2 linked regions of the Desulfosporosinus acidiphilus SJ4 genome follow. The protein of the gene in region 2 interacts with the protein of the main gene of each other region in a pairwise test. Links are inferred from orthologs where the notes say so. Each region holds a gene or a part of one and is shown on either strand. Other genes may lie near its edges.

Region 1 (3,812 bases), 4.1 Mb from region 2 along the record:
ACACCTCCATGCCGTCAAGCCAAACCTCCCAGCCCAGACCCCAAGCACCCAAGGTCGGAGACTCCCAGTTATCTTCAACAAAACGGATATCATGTTCCTTAGGATTAACTCCGATGCGTTCCAAACTCTGCAGGTATAACTCTTGAACATTGTCCGGCGAAGGTTTGAGGATAACTTGGTATTGAAAATAGTGCTGTAAACGATTCGGATTCTCACCATACCGTCCATCCGTTGGACGACGCGATGGTTCAACATACGCCACATTCCAGGGTTCAGGACCAAGGGCACGCAAAAACGTGGCCGGATTCATGGTCCCAGCCCCTTTTTCCACATCATAGGGTTGGGCAATAATGCATCCTTGCTCACCCCAGAACTGATTAAGTGTTAGAATTAAATCTTGAAATTTCATAGTCCAGCCTCCTAGGTTAAAATAGGGTTTGTCACTCTGGGAATGAATTTCGGCAAATAAAAAAGCACTCACTCCCATAGCCTATCCGGCTACAGGGACGAGAGCTTGTTCCCGCGGTTCCACCCTGTTTGACCCCAAGGGTCCCCTTCATTTATAACGCTCAGAGCTGCCCCATTTACCAATCTCATTCGGCTTCCACCATGACCGAACTCTCTAAAGAGATTCCCGGCAAACTTCCTGCCCATCATCGCATTTTCAAGTTAATTAATGATAATTATATGCTGTAAATATAATTGTGTCAAACCCATGTTGGTAATTTCTACCTGATAAATTTTATGTTCATGTTTTATGTTCTTCAGCCATGAAATTCAAACGTTTCATCATTATAAGAAGACTTGTCGATCGAATCAACTTCTAAATGAAAATGATTTAACGCTGCTCCCACAGCTCCGGCAAGAGCCAACATTCGCAAACCGGGTTTCCTCCAAACAGAATAAGCCAAAGCCACCCCCAAGGGCGCAGAAAGACTTAACACGGTGGTATCATTTCGCTTGAGGTTAATCTTCGTGCGATTAAACTCTTGCATTTTGGCTTTGACGTTTTCCCAGATTTCCTGCCCTCGATCAGGAAACTCCTCGCATGGCTTTCTCCCATCCCGTTCCTTTTCTAAAAAATCCAAAGCCTTGACTACATCACCTTGAGCCGAATTCAAAGCAGCACGGGCTTCCTCGTATCCAATACCCATACGTTCCCGCAGAATATCCATCTTTTCAAGCTCCGACCACAACGCTTCACTCAAATTCTTTTCCTTCCTTTCCACGATAAGTTCAGATAAGTCGTCCAAAGTCATCACTGATAGTATTTCCCATTCTCCATGATTTCAGCGGCCTCTCAAACTTATACTCCAGAAAATGCTGCAGAATCTCCAGAATCTCTTCCCTCATCCACGCCGACCAACGCAGCCGTTCAAGCTTAGCGAGATCGACCTGAATTAGCTGACGCATAAAAGCAAGACTCCCAGCCCGAAGAATACGTCCCGAATAACCCTTTCTGCAGCTTTCACAAAGCGTACCGCCTGCTTCGAAACTAAAAAACAACTTCTCACTTTTTAACGTCTCACCGCACTCTACACAATCCCCCAAATGCGGACGATACCCTAATATCACCAACAAACGCAGGGCATAGGCACTAAGCAAAAGAGATGTCTCATACTGTTCCAGAAGAAATAAACAACTCAGCGTCAGCGTAAAAAGTTCGGCATTAGGCTGTCCCAGAATCGTCGAAACATCCAATAGCTCTGCCATAGTTGTCGCAGTCAAAGAGCGATCAAGATCTGTCCAGAGATAGGAAAAGCTTTCCTTCGGGCTGCACTGGCTCACCGTATCTAGAGTCTTCCCCTTATGAATTAAAAAATCACCATATGTAAATAACTGCGCCCCAGCCCTCTGACGGCTCTTAGGCTTTCGTACCCCTTTCGCCACAGCCTGAAGCTTCCCCAATTCCCGGGAAAAAAGCGTGAGCACCCGATCCGATTCTCCATACTCTCGGCTACGAATCACCAACGCGTCCGCATGATAAACGGCCACGCCCTCAACCCTTTCTATTCTTTCTTATCTATAACCCAACTATACACGAGGGACGGTCCTTTTGACACACTTTTCGAAACAGGGGTCGAGACAGGTGAGACAGGGGGACGGTTCTCTTGTCTCACTCTCGTTTCAAAATTCAAGGATTAAGTGATTTGTATCTATCACCCCTAAGTCAAGAGACACATATGACAAGAGCACGCATTCTCTAAGTAAGCGGCCCAGCAAACTCCGTTCCGGTGACCGACCCCGTCGTCATACAGAGATTTCCCCAATTCAGACGGTGCACATTAATGTGCCGTCTCCCCAACTTCTCCGTCATCTCCCCTGACCCTAAGCCCAGAGACGCAGTATGACAAGAGCGTGAAGTCTCTACGTAAGCAGTCAGCAAACTCCGTTCCAGCGACCCACCCCAGACACGGGGCGGCGCATAGGACGTGCGCCGCCGCCATAGCGCCATGGATGGCGCTTATGGTGGGAACCCCGCTCCCCAAAACCAGTCGCTGGAACGGCTAGTTTGCTCTGCGTCGTACGACTGAGCGCTCTGTCATACAAGTCTCCTACTTAAGCACCGCACTCGTCCCCAACCTCTCTGCACCTGCTTCTATCAATTGCAGAGCAAATTCCTTTGTTCTTATCCCCCCAGAAGCCTTCACCTTAACATTTTCCCCAACCCACGTTTTCAGATTTCGCACATCCTCAATAGTGGCTCCGCCGCCGGCAAAACCCGTGGAAGTTTTAATATAATCTGCGCCCGAACGTTTGACAATCTCAGCCACCATTTTCTTTTCCTCTTCCGTAAGCAAGCAGGTCTCGATGATTACCTTAATCAAAAGGCCACATGAATGAGCCGCTTCAACTACCCGGAAAATATCCCGCTCAACAGCTTCCCACTTACCAGACTTGGCCCATCCAATATTAATAACCATATCAACTTCTTTGCCCCCATGAGCTTTAACCATAAAAACCTCAGAAACCTTAGTCTCCGTGAATGTTGCTCCCAACGGGAATCCTACAACTGCGGCCACGCCGATTCCCGTACCAAACAAAAGTTTAGCAGCAGTCTGAACAAACGAAGGATTTACACATACCGTTGCAAATTTATGTTCTTGCGCTTCGTGACACAAAGCAACAATATCCTTTTCTGAAGCCTGCGGCTTCAAAAGCGTATGATCGGTCATTCCCGCTATATTAATTTCACTCATCTTATTCGTCTCGTTCCTTTCCATATCCATAATTGCGCAAACTATCGGCTCGATTCCTCCAATCCTTCTTCACCTTAACCCAAAGTTCCAAAAAGACCGGACTTCCTAACAAAGCCTCTATATCCTGACGCGCTAAACTTCCAATGGCTTTTAATTGTGTACCCTTTGCCCCGATAACAATCCCTTTTTGAGATTCGCGTTCGACGATAATCAAAGCCCTAATTTTAACCAAAGACTTTTTTTCTTGGACCTCTTCAATCACGACCGCAATCGAATGAGGGATCTCATCTCTCGTTAACTGTAAAACCTTTTCTCTAATCAATTCAGCCATAATGAACCGTTCCGGTTGATCTGTAACTTCATCTTCCGGATAATACATTGGGCCTTTAGGCATAAGATTAAAAATGACATTCAGTAATTCATCAGTATTCTCCCCGGTTTTAGCCGAAATAGGGACAATCGCTTTAAACTCAGCCAAAGCTGAAAACTGCTGAATTTTATGTACTAATTGCTCCTTACCCAACAAATCAACCTTATTTAATACCAATACAACAGGGGTCTTTGTATGTTTAAGCATCTCAATAATATATTCTTCTCCGGAACCATAGTCCG
Region 2 (4,267 bases):
GGTTCGTCAGCTTTAAGGTTTTTATAAACGGCCAATACTTGGGAAGGAGTCGTATCCTTAGAACCTAAACCATAACGACCGCCAACAATGACCGGTTTTTGTTCGTGATTATAGTATATTTCTTTGACATCTAAATAGAGGGGTTCACCCAGAGCGCCAGGTTCTTTCGTTCTTTCAAGAACTGCAATTTTCTTGACAGTTTTAGGCATTACATTAAAGAAGTACTTGCTGGAGAAAGGATTAAAGAGGTGAACTTTTACAACCCCAACTTTTTCCCCTTTAGCCATGAGATAATCCACGGTTTCTTCAATGGTGTCACAGATTGAACCCATAGCAACGATTACATATTCAGCATCTTCGGCACCATAATATTGGAATGGATGATATTCACGGCCGGTAAGCTTTTTATACTCTTGCATGTAATGTTCTACAATATCAGGAACTGCATCATAAAACTTATTAGAAGCTTCACGACCTTGGAAATATACGTCAGGGTTTTGGGCTGTTCCGCGTAAAACAGGATGTTCCGGATTCAAGGCATTGTCGCGGAATGCTTGAACTGCATCCATATCTAATAACTGACCGACTTCCTCATACTCCGGTATTTCAATCTTTTGAATTTCATGGGAAGTACGGAAACCATCGAAGAAGTGTACGAAGGGTACACTTGCCTTAACTGTCGCTAAGTGAGCAATATAACCCAAGTCTAAGGCTTCTTGGACATTATGTGAGGAAAGCTGGGCAAAACCGGTAGCACGAACAGACATTACGTCCTGATGATCGCCAAAAATAGAAAGGGCGTGAGTTGCCAAAGCCCGGGCACTTACATGGAATACACAGGGAAGCAATTCACCGGCAATCTTATACATGTTAGGAATCATCAAAAGTAAGCCTTGTGAAGCTGTATAAGTAGAGGTTAATGCACCAGCCTGGAGTGAACCGTGCACTGCACCAGCAGCACCTGCTTCGGATTGCATCTCCACGACTTTAACAGTTTGTCCATAAATGTTTTTCCTTCCATGAGCAGCCCATTCATCGACCAATTCGGCCATTGTCGAAGAGGGAGTAATGGGAAAGATGGTAGCGACTTCAGTAAATGCATACGATGCATGAGCCGCTGCTTCATTTCCATCCATGGTTTTCATTTTAGCCATTTTTTTGTTTCCTCCTAATCATGTGATAAATTTAATTTTTACCAGGGTTTCGGGCTTCCTTTTTCTATTTCTCTCAAAGATTCTTCATAAAATGAAATATTAGAGTTTGAGGAAGAAATAGAATTTTCATAAAACGTCCAGAAAAACAGACGTAGGGAACTACTTCGCATTTAAGTCGAATAGTTCCCCTTTAGTAATTTTAAGTATACCTCTGAATTGTTGAGGGAGTCAAGAAGTAATAATAAAAATTGTTTAACTTTTTAAGTCAAATACCTAATAACTGGAGAATTGATAAGGTTAATACTCCTGGAAATCCTAAAAGACCAACAATTATTATTGTAAAAAAATTAATTGGTATTGAAAATCCTAGAATACTTAAAAGAAAATTAAATAACCAAAGTCCAACAATTCCGCCTAGACTATGAATTATGACTTTTAAGATAATATTTGGCTTTCCGACAACTGAACGAATGGTAAATCCTATCAGTAAGATGAAAAGTCCAAGAAAGACCAGAGTCATACATTTTCCCCCTTGTCTGGTGCTAGTCCATAAATATGCGCCAGCCAGACAAAGAAGAACACCCAGCCATTTCTTTCTTAAAATTCACTCACTTAGAGTTGACGCCGTCCTTCTAACGCTCGAGCAATAGTCACTTCATCGGCATATTCCAGATCACCGCCCACGGGTAATCCATGAGCAATCCGGGTCACTTTAATTCCTAAAGGTTTTAACAGACGGGCTAAATATAAGGCCGTAGCTTCTCCTTCCACCGTGGGATTTAGAGCCATAACCACTTCCTTAACGCCCTCTAAACGCTTCAAAAGAAGGCTAATGGTTAATTGCTCCGGTCCTATACCCTCCATTGGGGAGAGCACACCATGTAAAACATGATACCGCCCTTTAAATTCTTTAGTCTTTTCTAAGGATACGACGTCCCTGGGATGTTCGACAACACAAAGTTCCGAGGAGTCTCTTTGGGGGTTCTGACAGAGTACACATGGATCTTGATCAGTAAAGTTACAACAAATCGAACATTTTCTTATAGAATGATTCGCGGCGTGAATAGCCTGTGCCAAATCTTCGGAAATCCGGGGCTGCTGAAGAAGATAAAATGCCAATCGACCCGCTGTCTTTGGACCAATTCCCGGAAGGCGTGCAAGACAACTGATAAGATCTGCCAAAGGCTGAGGGTAATTTAGAAAATCCATAGTTCACCTAGAACAAGCCGGGGATCTTTAAACCACCGGTTAATTTACCCATTTCATTATTGGCCATTTCCTGTGCTTTTCTTAAACCCTCATTCACTGCGGCCTTAACAAGGTCCTCCAGCATCTCGACATCAGTCGGATCAACGGCTTCGGGATTAATTTTCAATTCTGTTAATTCCATTTTACCACTCACAATCACTTGAACCATTCCACCGCCGGAAGAGGCATCCACAGTCTTGTTTTGAAGCTCCTCTTGTGCTCTGGCCATGTCTTCCTGAAGCTTTTGGGCTTGTTTTAACATTTGATTCATATTTCCACCCATACCACCCATACCTTTAAACCCTGCCATATCAAACACATCCTATCTTATTATATTGTGCATTGCACTAGCAATCGTTAGTCTTTTATAATTACAAGATCCTCACCAAACATATCCTTTGCTTTATCTATGAGATCTTGATCTTGTTGTTTCTTATCAGGCAGCTCAGAACTCTCTTTTATTTTGAATTCATTTTCCATTACATTGGTTATACTTAGGTCCATCCCAAAAATCTGCTGCAATGATTCTTCAATGGTCTGCCGGTTTTCTATTTGATTAACCTTATCTTTGTGAAAGGAGCATCCTTCTCGAAAAGCAATGGTTAGCACATTCCCTTCAAGTTGAACAGGTTTGCCTTCTAACAAAAAAGCTTGAGTAGATTTCTTACGACGTCTTACTTGATCTAAAACATCATTCCAACGTTCGCGTAAATTCTCAATCGTCAAGATTTCCGATCCTGCTGAAACTCTTTTCTCTGTCGATGTGGTTTCAGTCTTTACATCAATAGCATTCTTTTTCTTAGACGAATCATTATTAACATGATCAATTTCAGCAGCATGATCAACTTCAGCGGGGTGGGTAGATTTTATATCATTTAATAAATGGACGTTTTTACCACTCAATAGTGTTTGCACATTTTTTTCTAATAACGTTAAGCGGTTTAAAATTTCCCCTTGTTCACCTATAATGTTTTGCCCCTCATGTATCGTCTGAACTATTAAAAGTTCGGCGGCTAAACGGGCATTTGAAGCGTATTTCAATTGACCTTCGCCTTGCATGAGAAGTGAAATCCAATGTAATAAGCGAGATATCGGTACCTGCTCACTTTGTTTAACTAAACGTTCCTGAATTTCCGGAGCCACCAAAGGAGCAGCTCCTGTTGTCACATTCAAAAGCATTTGGCGAAGATAATCTAAAAGTTCCCGGATAATTTGCCTCGGATCACGGCCTTGCTGTATCCCGTCCGTTAAGATCGCTAAGCTTTTTCCATAATCCAAGGTCATTAAACTTTCAACCAACTCCGAACTAAAGGTCTCACCAACCATACCAAGGACCTGGTAAACTTCCTTGACACCGATTGGGTCATCTTGAAGAAGACATTGATCTAAAATGCTAAGTGCATCCCGTAGACCACCTTCAGACTTTTGAGCAATCACCTGTAACGCACCAGGCAGAATATTACGTCCCAGTGATTCGCAGACAAGAGTCAGCCGGCTGGAAATGTTCTCTACCGAAATACGATGAAATTCAAAACGTTGTACGCGGGAAAGAATTGTTAATGGTATTTTTTGCACCTCGGTGGTCGCCAAGATAAAAACCACCTGTGGCGGCGGCTCTTCCAGAGTTTTTAGCAAAGCGTTAAAAGCTTCTGTAGTCAGCATATGCACTTCATCAATAATATAAACTTTAAATCTACCTTCGATGGAGCTTAATTTAATATTTTCCCGTAAATCTCGAATTTCGTCAATCCCTCGATTAGAGGCGGCATCAATTTCAAATACTTCAATTGCGGAACCATGGTCAATACTTAAACAAGAAGAGCATTGATTGCAGGGTTCAACATCAATACGCTGCTCACAATTTA

The links. The genes of interacting proteins can lie anywhere in the genome.
Region 1: the proteins of recR (region 2) and recO interact in binary tests that used the Escherichia coli proteins (3 or more experiments, as listed by UniProt). The link is inferred for Desulfosporosinus acidiphilus SJ4 from one-to-one orthologs.

The regions. Positions count from the first base shown.
Region 1 is NC_018068.1:4,155,496-4,159,307, forward strand. Bases 117-3,041 are described here. They hold recO (DNA repair protein RecO), read right to left. Parts: upstream 1,996-3,041; coding sequence 1,237-1,995; downstream 117-1,236. Other genes in these bases: glyQ (glycine--tRNA ligase subunit alpha), read right to left, coding at 117-409; DESACI_RS19055 (DUF4342 domain-containing protein), read right to left, coding at 765-1,259; DESACI_RS24330 (hypothetical protein), read right to left, coding at 2,204-2,455; deoC (deoxyribose-phosphate aldolase), read right to left, coding at 2,556-3,041. Also shown: more of glyQ, read right to left, coding at 1-116; more of deoC, read right to left, coding at 3,042-3,200; GTPase Era, read right to left, coding at 3,202-3,812. UniProt on the Escherichia coli protein: Involved in DNA repair and RecF pathway recombination.
Region 2 is NC_018068.1:16,133-20,399, reverse strand. What follows is about bases 566-3,420. They hold recR (recombination mediator RecR), read right to left. Parts: upstream 2,364-3,420; coding sequence 1,767-2,363; downstream 566-1,766. Other genes in these bases: dnaX (DNA polymerase III subunit gamma/tau), read right to left, coding at 2,760-3,420; DESACI_RS00095 (YbaB/EbfC family nucleoid-associated protein), read right to left, coding at 2,371-2,712; DESACI_RS00105 (pro-sigmaK processing inhibitor BofA family protein), read right to left, coding at 1,420-1,674; nifJ (pyruvate:ferredoxin (flavodoxin) oxidoreductase), read right to left, coding at 566-1,154. Outside these bases: more of nifJ, read right to left, coding at 1-565; more of dnaX, read right to left, coding at 3,421-4,267. UniProt on the Escherichia coli protein: May play a role in DNA repair. It seems to be involved in an RecBC-independent recombinational process of DNA repair. It may act with RecF and RecO.